Regions from separate parts of the Ectopseudomonas toyotomiensis genome, predicted to be linked through region 1. Evidence: predicted binding sites of a transcription regulator. Region 1 holds the regulator's gene; each other region holds the start of a gene.

Region 1 (3,894 bases):
TCATCACTCAGGGCACCCTGAAGATCACGGGTGACACCGTCACCATCACCCAGACCGCCAGTGGCGATATCGACGTTTTCACCTCGGTGGGCAACCTGGCTTATTACGAGCAGAAGCCGGCCGTGGACAAGGACATCGTCAAGGCCTACGGCAAGACCATCCAGTACTTCGCCAGCAATGAGCGCATCGTACTGATCGACCAGGCCAAGGTGATTCAGGAAGGCAATACCTTCGAAGGCGAGAAGATCGTCTATGACACCCGCCGCCAGATCGTCAACGCCGGCCGCGCAACAGGCGGCAACGTCAGCACGCCGCGCCCGCGTATCGACATGGTCATCCAACCGAAGAACAAACCCGCGGATCAGCAGCAGTAATGGCCATTCTCAAAGCCCAACACCTGGCGAAAAGTTACAAGAGCCGCCAGGTCGTGCGTGACGTCAGCCTGAGCATCGAAAGCGGTCAGATCGTTGGCCTGCTCGGCCCCAACGGCGCAGGCAAGACCACCTGCTTCTACATGATCGTCGGCCTGGTACGCGCCGACCAGGGCCGCGTGCTGATCGACGACCTCGACGTCAGTCATCAGCCCATGCACGGTCGCGCGCGCGCTGGCATCGGTTACCTGCCGCAGGAAGCCTCTATCTTCCGCAAGCTGTCGGTGACCGACAACATCATGGCCATCCTGGAAACGCGCAAGGACCTGGACCGCGCCGGGCGTCAGGCGGAACTGGAAAGCCTGCTGCAGGAATTCCATATCCACCATATCGCCGACAGCCTCGGCATGAGCCTGTCCGGCGGTGAAAGACGCCGCGTGGAGATTGCACGGGCTCTGGCGACCAACCCCAAGTTCATCCTGCTCGACGAACCCTTTGCCGGGGTGGACCCGATCTCGGTGGGCGATATCAAGCAAATCATCCATCACCTCAAGACCAAGGGCATCGGCATCCTGATCACCGATCACAACGTGCGCGAAACCCTGGATATCTGCGAGACCGCTTACATCGTCAACGATGGGCAGCTGATCGCCGAAGGTAACGCCGAGACCATCCTCGCCAACCAGACGGTGAAAGAGGTATATCTGGGCCACGAATTCCGCCTGTAGGTCGCCCACTATTTCGCTACAGAAATATTGCAACCCCTAGGCAAAAACGAGAAATTCAGGCATATAATTTGCTTCCTGGCGGCGCTTCGGCGCCCTGATGTGGAAGGCGTAACTCGCCAGTAAATTAAGGTCTGCAATGAAACCATCGCTAGTCCTCAAGATGGGCCAGCAGCTGACGATGACCCCGCAGCTGCAACAGGCTATCCGCCTCCTCCAACTGTCTACCCTGGACCTGCAACAGGAAATCCAGGAGGCACTGGAATCCAATCCCATGCTCGAGCGCCAGGAAGACGGCGACGACTTCGACAACAGCGATCCGATGGCTGATGGCGCCGAAAGCGCCACCCCGACTCCGAGCAAGGAAGAGAGCTACCAGGAAACCGCCCCTACGGTGGACAACCTGGAAGAAGGCGAGTGGGGCGAGCGCATTCCCAACGAGTTGCCAGTCGACACGGCCTGGGAAGACATCTACCAGACCAGCGCCAGCAGCCTGCCCAGCAACGATGATGACGAGTGGGACTTCACCACCCGCACGTCCAGCGGCGAGAGCCTGCACAGCCACCTGCTGTGGCAACTGAACCTGGCGCCCATGTCGGACAAAGACCGGCTGATCGCCGCCACCCTGATCGACTGCATCAACAACGACGGTTACCTCGAAGAAACACTCGAGGAAGTGACCGAATCCTTCGACCCCGAGCTGGATGTCGAACTGGACGAAGTGGAAGTGGTACTGCACCGCATCCAGCAGTTCGAACCGGCGGGTATCGGCGCCCGCGACCTGCGCGAATGCCTGCTGCTGCAACTGCGCCAGCTGCCTGCCGGCACAGCCTGGCTGAGCGAGACCCAGCGCGTGGTCGGCGACTATCTGGAGCTGCTCGGCAGCCGCGATTACGCCCAGCTGATGCGCCGCACCAAGCTCAAGGAAGACGAACTGCGCCAAGTCATCGACCTGATCCAGCGCCTCAATCCACGCCCGGGTTCGCAGATCGAATCCAGCGAGCCGGAATATGTCGTGCCTGACGTGATCGTGCGCAAGCACAACGAACGCTGGCTGGTGGAACTGAACCAGGAGGCAATGCCGCGTCTGAGGGTCAACCCGCAGTACGCCGGCTTCGTCAAACGCGCCGACTCCAGTGCTGATAACACCTTCATGCGCAATCAGCTGCAGGAGGCACGCTGGTTCATCAAGAGCCTGCAGAGCCGTAACGAAACGCTGATGAAAGTGGCCACGCAGATCGTTGAGCACCAGCGCGGCTTCCTCGACTACGGCGACGAGGCGATGAAGCCCCTGGTGCTGCACGACATCGCCGAAGCGGTGGGTATGCACGAGTCGACGATTTCACGCGTTACCACGCAGAAATTTATGCACACCCCACGTGGCATTTACGAGCTGAAATATTTCTTCTCCAGCCACGTCAGCACCTCCGAAGGCGGCGAATGCTCGTCCACCGCGATCCGCGCGATCATCAAAAAACTGGTTGCAGCAGAAAACGCGAAAAAGCCGTTGAGCGACAGCAAGATCGCTGGTTTACTGGAGGCACAAGGCATCCAAGTCGCCCGTCGGACGGTCGCCAAGTATCGCGAGTCCCTCGGCATAGCGCCCTCCAGTGAGCGCAAGCGACTGATGTAGGCCAGATCGACTGAAGGCCTCAGGCCTTCAGGCCAACGTGTTCCGGCGGCGGGTCGAACCAGACCCGTCTCTTACACAAGGCAACAAGGAGAAAGCGGTATGCAAGTCAACATCAGTGGACATCAGCTGGATGTGACCGACGCCCTGCGTGACTATATCGGCGAGAAACTGGGCCGACTGGAACGCCACTTCGACAAGATCACCAACGTACAGGTGACCATGGAGGTCGAAAAACTCAAGCAGAAGATCGAAGCCACCCTGCACATCGCCGGCGGCGAAGTCGTCGCCAACGCCGAACACCAGGATATGTACGCTGCCATCGACCTGTTGGCCGATAAACTCGACCGTCAACTCATCAAGCACAAGGAAAAGCAGCTCGAACGCCTGCAAGGCGCCACGGCCCGCTAACATTCCCTATCCATGATCCGACTTGAAAATATCCTGACCCCCGGCCGTTCCCTGGTGAACGTGCCGGGCGGCAGCAAGAAACGCGTGCTCGAACAGATCGCCAACCTGGTTGCGCGCGATCTGCCCGACCTGGATGCCCAGGACATATTCGAAAGCCTCATCGCCCGCGAGAAGCTCGGCTCTACCGGCTTCGGCAACGGCATTGCCATTCCCCACTGCCGCCTGGCTGGCTGCAGTGCCCCGATCAGTGCAGTCCTGCACCTGGAGACGGCAGTCGATTTCGACGCCATCGACGGCGTGCCGGTCGATCTGCTGTTCGTGCTTCTGGTGCCGGAGGCGGCCACCGATGCCCACCTCGAACTGCTGCGCCAGATCGCCAGCATGCTCGATCGCCAGGATGTACGTGAACGTCTGCGCCAGGCCAACAGCGGCGAAGATCTCTATCAGGTCGTCGTGGACATTCAGAACGGTCAATAAACATGCGCCTGATCATCGTCAGCGGTCGCTCGGGCTCGGGCAAGAGCACCGCCCTCGATGTACTTGAGGACAACGGCTTCTACTGCATCGACAACCTGCCGGCCGGCCTGCTGCCGGATCTTGCCGAGCGTTTCCTGCCGCATAGCGACATGCTGCTGCCACAGGTGGCGGTCTCCATCGATGCGCGCAACCTGCTGAGCCAGCTCCAGCGCTTCCCGGAACTGCTCGACGAAGTGCGCAAGCGCAACATCCGCTGCGACGTGCTGTATCTCGACGCCGA
Region 2 (3,894 bases), 1.2 Mb from region 1:
AAAAGCCAAGGCTGGCAATGCCAACGCCAAGGCAGTGCTGCAGTCCTGGGCCGATGGCGAGTGGTTCACCAACAAGCCGGCCATCGCCGAGAAATACAGCCTGGCCGTGTTCAAGGTCCCTGGCGAAACCAACACCGACGACCTGTCCCCTGCCCCGGACGCCTGGTCGCGCCCTGACATCCCGCTGCACGCCCTGGCCATGCTGAAAATGGCCCGCGACGGCATTGTGCCGGAGCAGCAAGGCGCCATCGGCCCGCTGAAGCAGATCGAAGAGATCAAGGCCAAGGGTTTCCCGGTTGCCTACGTCGGTGACGTGGTCGGTACCGGTTCCTCGCGTAAGTCCGCCACCAACTCGGTGCTGTGGTTCTTCGGTGACGACATCCCCTACGTTCCGAACAAGCGCGCTGGCGGCTTCTGCTTCGGCACCAAGATCGCCCCGATCTTCTACAACACCATGGAAGATGCCGGCGCCCTGCCGATCGAGTTCGACGTGTCGAACATCAACATGGGCGACGTGATCGATGTCTACCCGTACGCTGGCAAAGTCTGCAAGCACGGCACCGATGACGTCATCACCACCTTCGAACTGAAGACCCCGGTACTGCTCGACGAAGTCCGCGCTGGCGGCCGTATCCCGCTGATCGTCGGCCGCGGCCTGACCGAGAAGGCGCGTGCCGAGCTGGGCCTTGGCTCCTCCGACCTGTTCAAGAAGCCGGACCAGCCTGCTGCCAGCACCAAGGGCTTCACCCTGGCGCAGAAGATGGTCGGCAAGGCCTGCGGCGTCGAGGGCGTGCGTCCGGGCACCTACTGCGAACCGAAGATGACCACCGTCGGTTCCCAGGACACCACCGGCCCGATGACCCGCGACGAGCTGAAAGACCTGGCGTGCCTGGGCTTCTCGGCTGACCTGGTGATGCAGTCCTTCTGCCACACCGCGGCCTATCCGAAGCCGATCGACGTCACCACTCACCACACCCTGCCGGATTTCATCCGCACCCGTGGCGGCGTGTCCCTGCGTCCGGGCGACGGCATCATCCACAGCTGGCTGAACCGCATGCTGCTGCCTGACACCGTCGGCACCGGTGGCGACTCGCACACCCGCTTCCCGATCGGTATCAGCTTCCCGGCCGGCTCCGGCCTGGTGGCCTTCGCCGCCGCCACCGGCGTCATGCCGCTGGACATGCCGGAATCGGTTCTGGTGCGCTTCAAGGGCAAGATGCAACCGGGTATCACCCTGCGTGACCTGGTCCATGCCATCCCCTACTACGCCATCCAGAAAGGCCTGCTGACCGTCGAGAAGAAAGGCAAGAAGAACATCTTCTCCGGCCGCATCCTCGAGATCGAAGGCCTGGACAACCTGACCGTCGAGCAGGCGTTCGAGCTGTCTGACGCCTCCGCCGAGCGCTCGGCTGCCGGCTGCACCATCAAACTGCCGGAATCGGCCATCGCCGAATACCTGCAGTCCAACATCACCCTGCTGCGCTGGATGATCAGCGAAGGCTACGGCGATGCCCGTACCCTGGAGCGTCGTGCTCAGGCGATGGAAGCCTGGCTGGCCAACCCGGTGCTGATGGAGGCCGACAAGGACGCCGAGTACGCCGAAGTCATCGAAATCGACCTGTCCCAGCTCAACGAGCCGGTACTGTGCGCCCCGAACGACCCGGACGACGCCCGCCTGCTGTCCACCGTGGCTGGCGACAAGATCGACGAAGTGTTCATCGGCTCGTGCATGACCAACATCGGCCACTTCCGCGCTGCCGGTAAGCTGCTGGACAAGGTCAAGGGCGGTATCCCGACCCGTCTGTGGCTGTCGCCGCCGACCAAGATGGACGCTCACCAGCTGACCGAAGAAGGCTACTACGGTATCTACGGCAAGGCCGGTGCACGTATGGAGATGCCAGGCTGCTCGCTGTGCATGGGTAACCAGGCACGTGTGGCTGCCAACTCCACCGTGGTGTCGACCTCCACCCGTAACTTCCCGAACCGTCTGGGCGATGGCGCCAACGTGTACCTGGCCTCTGCCGAACTGGCAGCGGTCGCTTCGATTCTCGGCAAGCTGCCGACCGTCGAGGAGTACATGGTCTATGCCAAGGATATCGACAGCATGGCTGGCGACATCTACCGCTACCTGAGCTTCGACCAGATCGCCGACTTCCGCGAAGCGGCGGCGAACGCCAAGATCCCGGTCGTTCAGGCCTGATCAACGCGTCGTAGAAAAAAAGCCCCGCCTAGTGCGGGGCTTTTTTATGCACGCACACATGGGCCTTTTGCCGCACCCGGCTTGCAGCCAGTGCGCCACCGTCTACCTTCTGAAATGGGAGCCCCCAGATAATCATTCAGGAGCACGTCATGAAGCCATGGATCATCGCAGCCCTGTGCCTGTTCGGCCTAGCCGGTTGCAGCAGCGAGTACATCATCACCACCACCGATGGCCAGATGCTCACCAGCGACGGCAAGCCGGAACTGGACAAGGACACCGGCATGCTCGAATTCACCGATAGTGAGGGCCGCAAGCAGCAGATACCGCAAAGCAGCGTGAAGCAGATGCTGGAGCGCTGAACGCCTAATCCAACTGCGCATGCTCCGCGCACTGGCATATGCCTTGCTTTCTCTACATGCAGTGAGCCTCTCCGGCGACGGACAAGGCCCGAACGACAACGGCGTCGTATCCGAACGCGGCCCTTTACGGCGGTGATCGGTACGACGCCTTTTTTGTGGGCCACCCGCACAGCCCTGCAAACATCAGCCGGCAGCTCGGAACCTAATGCGTGGATGAAGGAAGTGACATGAGCGAACAGCATATCCCTCGCGGCGACGCCCTGGCCTGGGTCGGCGGCAGCGATGCACCGGAAAAGAGCGTGCTGAACATCGGTTTCATGGCCCTGAGCGATTCCGCCTCGGTGATAGTCGCGGCCACCCAGGGCTTTGCCGAAAAATACGGGCTGAGCCTCAAACTGCAGCGCCAGGCCTCTTGGGCCGGCCTGCGCGACAGGCTGCTCAGCGGCGAACTGGACGCCGCCCATAGCCTGTATGGTTTGATCTATGGGGTCCAGCTCGGCCTCGGTGGTGCAGCGGCAACCGACATGGCAGTGCTCATGGGGCTGAACCAGAACGGCCAGAGCATCAACCTGTCGCACACGCTGCAAAGCGCTGGCGTGACCAGTGGCGAAGCACTGCATCAACATGTGCACCAGAACAGCGCAAAATTGACCTTCGCTCAGACCTTCCCCACCGGCACCCATGCCATGTGGCTTTACTACTGGCTGGCCAGCCAGGACATCCATCCGCTGCGCGATGTCGACAGCGTGGTGGTGCCACCGCCGCAGATGATCGAACACCTCGAGGCCAAGCGCATCGACGGCTTCTGCGTCGGCGAACCCTGGACCGCCAAGGCCGTCGATGAACAGCTCGGCTGTACCGTCACCACCATCCAGGCAATCTGGCCGGACCACCCCGAGAAGGTGCTTGGCTGCACCCGCGCCTTCGCCGAACAGAACCCCAATACCGCCCGTGCGCTGATCATGGCGGTGCTCGACGCCGCACGCTTCATCGATGACAACGAGGAAAACAAGCGCAGCACCGCTCTGCTGCTCAGCGGCAGCGAATACGTCAACGCGCCGGTCTCGGCGATCACCCCACGTTTTCTCGGCCAGTATCAGGACGGCCTCGGCCACGCCTGGCAGGACGAGCATCCGTTGCGCTTTCATGCCGGCGGCCTGGTCAACCAGCCCTACCTGTCCGATGCCATGTGGTTCATGACCCAATTCCGCCGTTGGGGCCTGCTACGCAACGACCCCGACTATCTGGCCGTGGCCCGCCAGGTGCAGCAACTGGCCCTGTACCGCGAAGCCGCTACGGCGCTGGGAATTGCCGTGCCGGGTGAGATGCGCAGCT
Region 3 (3,894 bases), 2.1 Mb from region 1:
GCTGGCCAGCGGGGTGAATGCCGGCGTCGCCAGTTGTCCGGCAGCATCGAAGTTCACCGCATAGCTGAATGGTTGAGTACTGGATGGGTCGCGCGGATTGACTCCATCGATCAGCACATGCATCACCCAGCCGTTGTTGGCCGGCGCTTCGTTCTTGACGAAGTATTGGCTCATCACGTGAGCATTGCCCTGCGAATCGTAGATATTGGTCGAAGTGGACCAGTTGAAGGACTTCGAATCGCTCGGGTCGAAGGTCGGTGCCGCCATGGTTCCCGCGTTAGCGGGCCGTACCGCATTGGAGTTCAGGTTGAGGCGCTGGGTAACACTGGTGGTCGCCCTGGGCTCCTGCTGACCTGCGTTGATGCGCAAATCAGACTGCACCGGCAGGATATTGCCGCTGTCATCAGCCGCATAACCTTGTAGGCGGTAACCGAAGTTGTTGACCATGTAACCATCACGATCCGTACCGAAGTAACCGGCGCGGGTATAGCCAATCTCACCGTTGTTGCTGGTCATAAAGAAGCCGTTGCCATTGATGGCCAGATCCAGAGCATTGTTCGTGTAGTTGACGTTGCCCTGGTTGAACAGCTGCGACACGTCTGCCAGTAGTACACCACTGCCCTGCGCATTCCTGCCGGTACCCAGAACGGAAGCGGCATAGACATCGGCGAACTCGGCTCGCGATTGCTTGAAACCCGCAGTACCGGCGTTGGCGATGTTGTTGCCGGTGACGTTGAGGTCGCTGGTCGCGGCACGCAGGCCGCTGAGACCAATATTGAACGACATGGAAGACTCCTTTGCCGGAACTGCCGGCGGCAATAGTTATTGGCCGATGACCTGCACTTGAGAAAGCGGAACACTGCCCAGGCCGGCGAGGTTGAGCATCAGCTCACTGCCGCCCAGGGTGACGCTGTCGACGTTAGCCGGCAGCAGGGTGTACAGCCCCTTGGTTTCACTACCGTAGGTGGCCTGCGCCTCGAACTTGTAGGTGCCCGGCGGCGCCACGTTGCCGTCGGAATCCTTGCCGTCCCAGATGAAGCTGACGTTGCCGGCAGCCTGTTCGCCAAGGTTGACACGGGTAACCAACGCCCCCGAATTGTCATAGACGTTGACGTACACGTTGCTGCTGCTGACCGGCAGAACAGTGCTGGCCTTGAAACTTTCACTGGTATCGACCACCGCCTTCTCGCTCGGCACGATCACTTTGCGGCCGACCAGAGAAGACGCCTGCAACGCCTGCGAAGACTGGAAGCTGGAAAGCATCGAGCCCATGCTGGTGTTGAGCTTCTCGATGCCTTCGACCTGGCTGAATTGCGCCAACTGGGCGATGAACTCACCATTGCCCTGAGGCTCCAGCGGGTTCTGGTTGTTGAGTTGGGCCACCAGCAAGTTGAGAAACTCGTTCTTGCCGAGGTCATTGCTCTTCGGTGCGTCCTGTTTGTGCTGGTACTGATCCAGTACCGAGCTCGTGCCGTTTACGGTGCTCATACCCTGATTTCCTCGTCTCGTCTTACTGACCCAGGGTCAGCACGCGCTGCAGCATTTGTTTGGCGGTGTTCATCATTTCAACGTTGGTCTGGAAGGCGCGACTGGCAGAAATCATGTCGGCCATTTCCTCGACCACGTTGACGTTCGGGTAGTAGACATAGCCGTCAGCGTTGGCCATCGGGTGATCAGGCTCATAGCGTGGCATCAGGCTGCTCTGATCCTCGATCACGCCCAGCACCTGCACACCACGCCCGGCCTCATCCTGTTCAGCGAACAGCGAGCCGCGGTCGCCGCCTTGAGCATTCTGAAATACGGTGGCGAATACTGGGTGGCGAGCGCGATAGGTCTGATCCAGGCTCGAGGAAACGGTCTCGGCGTTGGCAATGTTGCTGGAAATGGTATTCAGGCGAGTGCTCTGGGCGCTCATGCCGGTTCCGGCGATGTTGAAAACACTGGCAAGGGACATGGTCGCGCTCCTTATTCGCCGCGCAGGGCACTGGTCAGCCCTTTGAATTTGCTATTGAGAAAGGTGAAGCTAGCCTGAAACTGCACCGAGTTCTCGGCGTAGTTCGATTGCTCGATCTGCAGGTCGACGGTGTTCTGATCCAGCGACGCGTGGAACGGCGTGCGATAAGGCAGTTCAGCTTCACCGCTGCTGACGCCTTCAGCCGGAATGTGGCGGCTATCGGTGCGGTTCAGGGAAACGCCACCGCGCTGCATGCGGTTGCTTTGCTCGGCCAGGACGCTGGCGAAGTCCAGATCGCGAGCCTTGTAGTTCGGCGTATCGGCGTTGGCGATATTGTTGGCCAGCACCTCGGCGCGCTGGGCGCGAAAGCCGAGGGCCTGTTCGTGAATACCGAGTGCTCTGCCGAAGTTGATGCTCATGTTCCGAACCTTTGCCGCTTGGGCCATGTGGTCACTGTTGCGAGCTATCCAGCAAAGGCTGTGCCAATTTACTTAATCCAATTAAATCAATACTTTAATAGCACTCAGACGGAAAAATAACGGGAAAGCGGCAAGGCTTTACCGCCTACGGGCAAGCAAGCGGCAAAGCCAACCGGACGGATTGCCGCCCTGCCGAACCCTAGGGTGCGCGATGTGTTCAGCCGGGAATGGTTTTCAGAGTCCAGAAACGCAAACGGGAGGCCAAAGGCCTCCCGTTGCTGATACCAAACATGCCTTGCGCCTATTTGGCCTTGTAGATGATCCCAGGACTGCACTGCACCATCTGGTACTTGTCCGGCAGGCCATTGAGCGCTTCGGAGGCGCCGAGAAACAGATAACCGCCCGGTTTCAACGTGGCGTGGATGCGTGTGAGGATGTCCTTCTTCACTTCTGCCGAGAAGTAGATCAGCACGTTGCGGCAGAAGACGATGTCGAATTTGCCCAATGCCGCGTAGCTATCCAGCAAATTCAGTGGGCGAAACTCGACACGGCTCTTGATCGGCGCCTTGACCTGCCAACGCCCTGGTCCCTTGGGGTCGAAGTAGCGTTGCAAACGCTCCTGCGAAAGGCCTCGCCCCATGGCAAGGCTGTCGTACTCGCCAGATTTGCAATTGGTCAGCATCGACGGCGAAAGGTCGGTGGCGACGATCTGCACACCTGCCTTGAGCTGACCGAGGTTGGTGCGCTCGAACTCATCGATGGACATCGACAGCGAGTAAGGCTCCTGGCCGGACGAGCAAGCCGCCGACCAGATACGCAGGCGCTGGGCCGGGTAAGCCTTGATCAACTCCGGCAGCACGCGGTTCTTGAGTACCTCGAAGGGATAAGTGTCACGAAACCACAGGGTCTCGTTGGTGGTCATGGCATCTACGACCTGCTCGCGCAGCCCTCCGCGCGGCTGGCTTTGCATACGCTGCACCAGCTCGCCCAAGGTCTTGATGCCGTTCTGTTCCATCAGCTTGTTCAGACGGCTGGAGACCAGGTACTGCTTGTTGCTGCCAAGCAGAATACCGCAGGCCTTTTCCAGGAAAGTCCGGAACTGCTCGAAATCCAAATTACCTGAAGACACTAGTGCCGCCTCTGCAACCATAACGTTCGCCGAAGGTTACCCTTCAGCCCCCATCCGATACACGAATGCGATCGACCACACGCGCCGCCAGATCATCTGGCTTGAACTTGGCGAGGAAGTCATCAGCGCCGACCTTCTTCACCATCGCCTGGTTGAACACACCGGAAAGCGAAGTATGCAGGAGGATATGCAGCTTCTGCATGCGCGGATCGCTACGAATCTCCGTGGTCAGCGTATATCCGTCCATCTCGGGCATCTCGATGTCGGAAATCAGCATCAGCAGTTCCTTGTCGGGATTACGCCCCTCGTCCGCCATTTTCTTGAGGTAATTGAGTGCCTCGCGGCCATCGTTCAGCGCCGTCACCTCGACGCCAACAGTCTGCAGGCAGCGC
Region 4 (3,894 bases), 1.5 Mb from region 1:
TCGCGCGCGCCGAAGACCTTTTCCACGGCCAGGTGGACGTTGCCGAAGCAGGTCATCCAGGGCAGCAGGCTGTGGTTCTGGAACACCACGGCGCGTTCGGGGCCGGGGCCGTCGATCTCGCGACCGTTGCAGATCAGCCCGCCCTCGTTGGCGTCGAGCAGGCCGGCGATCAGGTTGAGTACCGTCGATTTGCCGCAGCCGGAGTGGCCGATCAGCGCCACGAACTCGCCGCGGGCGATGCTCAGGTTGACGTCTGCCAGTGCCTGGAAGCGGCCTTTCTTGGTGTCGAAGTGCTTGCTGACAGCGGTCAGCTCCACGAATTTGTCCATCGGAGTTCTCCCGGTCCCCGGATGCGACCGGGGAATCGTTGTCATGTTGATCCGGATTTAATTCGGATAACTTGTCTTGTAAAACAAAGACTTGTGGTCTACTCCTGAAAGTCTTTGTTAACTCGCGTAGTCAAAGCGCTTGGCGATCAACAGCAGCATCTGTTCCAGCGCCAGGCCGACCAGGCCGACGATGATGATGGCGATGAGAATGTGCTCGACGTTGAGGTTGTTCCATTCGTCCCACACCCAGAAGCCCAGGCCGATGCCGCCGGTAAGCATCTCCGCGGCGACGATCACCAGCCAGGCCACGCCGATGGCTAGGCGGATGCCGGTCATCAGGTGCGGCAGCACGGCGGGGAAGAGGATGCGCGTCAGTACCTTGAATTCAGACAGCTTGAGCACGCGGGCCACGTTGAGGTAATCCTGCGGCACGCTGGCCACACCGGCTGCAGTGTTGAGGATGATCGGCCAGATCGAGCTGATGAAGATCACCCAGATCGACGCCGGGCCAGCCGCCTCGAACACCAGGAGACCGATCGGCAGCCAGGCCAGCGGCGAAACCGGACGCAGCAGGCTGATGATCGGCGCGAGCATGCCGGCGAGAAAGGCGAAGCGGCCGATGGCGAACCCCAGGGGAATGCCCACCAGCGCCGCCAGGCCGAAGCCGACCCCGACGCGGCCGAGCGAGTTGAGGATGTTCCAGCCGATGCCCATGTCGTTGGGGCCGTTGTCGTAGAAGGGATCAGCGAACAGTACCAGGGCGGCTTGCCAGGTGCTCAAGGGGCCGGGCAGGCCCTCGCTGTACTGCGCCAGCAGCGACCAGAAGCCGATGAAGGCGATGATGCCCAGCAGCGGGGCGATGCCGGCCTTGAGCAGGCCGCCCAGTGCAGTGGCGCTTGGCAGCAAGGCCTGCACAGAGAGACGCGGCTTGGCGATTGGCGGCAGTGGTGTTTTCAGGGGCGCATTCATGGTCACCTCCGATCAGGCTTTGATGGCGAAGGAGTCGGCGTAGGCGGCCGGATTGCTGCCGTCCCAAACCACGCCGTCGATCAATGTGCTGCTGCGCAGCGGGCTGCTCGGCACCGTCAGCTTGAGGGCGCTGGCAGCCTCGGCGTAGAGCACGGTCTGGTTGATCTGCGCGGCCACGGCGGCGTAATCCGGCGCATCCTTGAGCAGGCCCCAGCGCTTGAACTGGGTGAGGAACCACATGCCGTCGGAGTGATAGGGGAAGTTGACGCTGCCGTCCTTGCAGAAGGCCATGGCGTGTTCGTCCTTCCAGCTGTTGCCGAGGCCGTCCTCGTACTGGGCGAGAAAGCGCGGCTCGATCACCTGCACCGGCGCGTTGACGTAGGCCTTGCCGGAAATCAGCTTGGCGGTACTCTTGCGGTTCTCCTCGCTGGCTTCGATGAAACGGCTGGCCTCGAGAATCGCCATGATCAGCGCGCGCGCCGCGTTGGGATACTGCTCGATGAAGGCGCGAGTGGTGCCCAGTACCTTCTCCGGGTGGTCCGGCCAGATCTGCTGCGTGGTGGTGGCGGTGAAGCCGATCTTGTCGAAGATCGCCCGCGCGCCCCAGGGCTCGCCGACGCAGAACCCATCCATGTTGCCGACACGCATGTTGGCAACCATCTGCGGCGGCGGCACGACGATGGTCTTCACGTCGCTCATGGGGTTGATGCCCAGGCTGCCGAGCCAGTAATACAGCCACATGGCATGTGTGCCGGTGGGGAAGGTCTGGGCGAAGGTCAGCGGGTTACCGCCTTTCTTCACGTGTTCGGCCAGTTGCGCGCCGTTAGTCACACCAGCGTCGCGCAACTGTTTGGAAAGGGTGATGCCCTGGCCGTTCTGGTTCAGGCCCATCAGCACTGCCATGTCCTTCTGCGGGCCGGCGAGACCGAGTTGGGCACCGTACATCATGCCGTAGAGCACGTGGGCCGCATCCAGTTCGCCAGTGTTGAGCTTGTCGCGCACGCCGGCCCAGGAGGCTTCCTTGCTTGGGTTGATGGTCAGGCCATATTTCTCGCCGAAACCCTGAGTAGCGGCTACCACCACCGAGGCGCAATCGGTTAGGGGAATGAAGCCGACCGTCAGCGCGGCCTTCTCCGGTGCGTCGGAGCCGGCGGCCCAGGCTGCACTGCGCAGCGAAGCGGGGGCGGACAGGCCGAGTGCGGCGATGCCGCTCACGGCGCCGGCCAGGGCGATGGATTGCTTGAGGAAGTTACGGCGGCTGGTGGCCAGGGGCTTGTTCGAATCACGATCGGTCATGGGTCTAATCCTTGTCAGGCGCATAAACAAAAACGGCGTACGCCAGGCCGCCTCAAATGAGAGGGAGGTGACCTGACGGACGCCGTTGTCCGTGATCCTCGGCCCGCCGCCGTTGGCGTGCTACGCAGGATGGTTGACAGGGACTTAGCAAAGGGCTTGCCAGCTTTCGTTCACTGCGGCCGAGCAGCGCCATGACAGGTACGGGCCGGGTGCCGACTGACCAGCGGTTAACTGTTTGGAATCAATTAGTTGCAGCAGTGTTCTGAGACTATTTTGAAGTGTGTGGAGCGAGCGCAAACTCGGCTCACCCCACATGCTTCTGAGCCAATGCCGTGCATGGACAGGCGCCGCTGAGCCTTTTTGGTTCGCAGCGCAGGCTCAGGAAGCAGGCTGAACGCGTGCCTCCTCGACGAAGTCGCGCAGCCAGCGCAGCACTTCGACGGCTTCCCAGCGAGCCGGATCGAACAGCGCATAGGCCAGCCCCTGATAGCCGACCACATCCAGTTGCCGATGGTAGCCGGCGCGCTGCAGCAACGCCTCGATCTCGGCGAAGCAGGTATTGAAGTGCTGACGATTGAAAGGGGTGCGGCTCTCGGTGACGATGCCCTCGAGCTGCAGTTCCTCGACCATCTCGCGTACTCGCTCCAGCGGCATGCGGTTCACTCGGTGTTTTAGCTGCAGTACGTCCAGCATGATGGCGCTCCTGTGCAATCGATCATTTACCTGCGATATAGCCTAATCGAAAAATACTGTACAAATAAACAGTATTGAGTGATATTGGCCTCACTTAGGCGACAACAACCCGTCCACTGCCTGAAGGTGGGCGCCTTGCAAGGGGGTATTGGCAATGCAACAGATGCTGATGACGATTGTGCTATTGGCCCTGCTGGGCGGCTGCGCGCAACCGCAGATTGATCGACCACAGGCCAACGGTGCCTACCTGGTGATCGAGGGCGAGCAGGCCTGGGCCGTGCTGGTTTCCGATGGCCAGCGCGTCGAGGAGGCGGGCATAGTGCTCGACGTGATTCGACTGCCCAGCCACCACTCCAACATTGCCGCCAGTTACGTGATCGAAACGCCCAACTGCGGCAAGCTGCAGTGGCTGACCGAGCGTCATGGCGCTGCAGAGGGTGAAACCACGCTGTTGCCGGCCGCCTTCAACGAGCAACTGAGCAAGCCCGGCTGCGTGCTCGCGCAAGGCCTGAGCCGAGCCTGGACGGCCCTGGATTATTCCGGCTGATCCGTAGGGTGCGCCGTGCGCACCGGCATTCGCCGGCGGGTTAATTGGCGAGACGCGTAA

Evidence for each region. Region 1 encodes sigma-54, which starts transcription at its own class of promoters, with help from an activator protein. Its sites were predicted from a motif close to ANTGGCATNNANNTTGCTNT; they were not measured.
Region 2: JWV26_RS21110 (CmpA/NrtA family ABC transporter substrate-binding protein) is a predicted target of sigma-54. The motif match lies at 2,590-2,609, and genes of this name have one in related genera.
Region 3: flgB (flagellar basal body rod protein FlgB) is a predicted target of sigma-54. The motif match lies at 2,422-2,441, and genes of this name have one in related genera.
Region 4: JWV26_RS22605 (CmpA/NrtA family ABC transporter substrate-binding protein) is a predicted target of sigma-54. The motif match lies at 2,739-2,758, and genes of this name have one in related genera.

Annotation. Positions count from the first base shown of each region.
Region 1 is NZ_CP070505.1:3,353,781-3,357,674, reverse strand. It holds gene lptA (lipopolysaccharide transport periplasmic protein LptA) at 1-374, shown strand, start outside; gene lptB (LPS export ABC transporter ATP-binding protein) at 374-1,099, shown strand; gene JWV26_RS15335 (RNA polymerase factor sigma-54) at 1,236-2,729, shown strand; gene hpf (ribosome hibernation-promoting factor, HPF/YfiA family) at 2,829-3,137, shown strand; gene ptsN (PTS IIA-like nitrogen regulatory protein PtsN) at 3,150-3,614, shown strand; gene rapZ (RNase adapter RapZ) at 3,617-3,894, shown strand, end outside.
Region 2 is NZ_CP070505.1:4,549,636-4,553,529, reverse strand. It holds gene acnB (bifunctional aconitate hydratase 2/2-methylisocitrate dehydratase) at 1-2,200, shown strand, start outside; gene JWV26_RS21115 (YgdI/YgdR family lipoprotein) at 2,350-2,559, shown strand; gene JWV26_RS21110 (CmpA/NrtA family ABC transporter substrate-binding protein) at 2,787-3,894, shown strand, end outside.
Region 3 is NZ_CP070505.1:254,982-258,875, forward strand. It holds gene flgE (flagellar hook protein FlgE) at 1-786, opposite strand, end outside; gene flgD (flagellar hook assembly protein FlgD) at 823-1,488, opposite strand; gene flgC (flagellar basal body rod protein FlgC) at 1,511-1,954, opposite strand; gene flgB (flagellar basal body rod protein FlgB) at 1,966-2,373, opposite strand; gene cheR (protein-glutamate O-methyltransferase CheR) at 2,675-3,502, opposite strand; gene JWV26_RS01205 (chemotaxis protein CheV) at 3,546-3,894, opposite strand, start outside.
Region 4 is NZ_CP070505.1:4,867,708-4,871,601, reverse strand. It holds gene JWV26_RS22615 (ABC transporter ATP-binding protein) at 1-329, opposite strand, end outside; gene ntrB (nitrate ABC transporter permease) at 447-1,298, opposite strand; gene JWV26_RS22605 (CmpA/NrtA family ABC transporter substrate-binding protein) at 1,311-2,594, opposite strand; gene JWV26_RS22600 (hypothetical protein) at 2,973-3,287, opposite strand; gene JWV26_RS22595 (hypothetical protein) at 3,442-3,834, shown strand.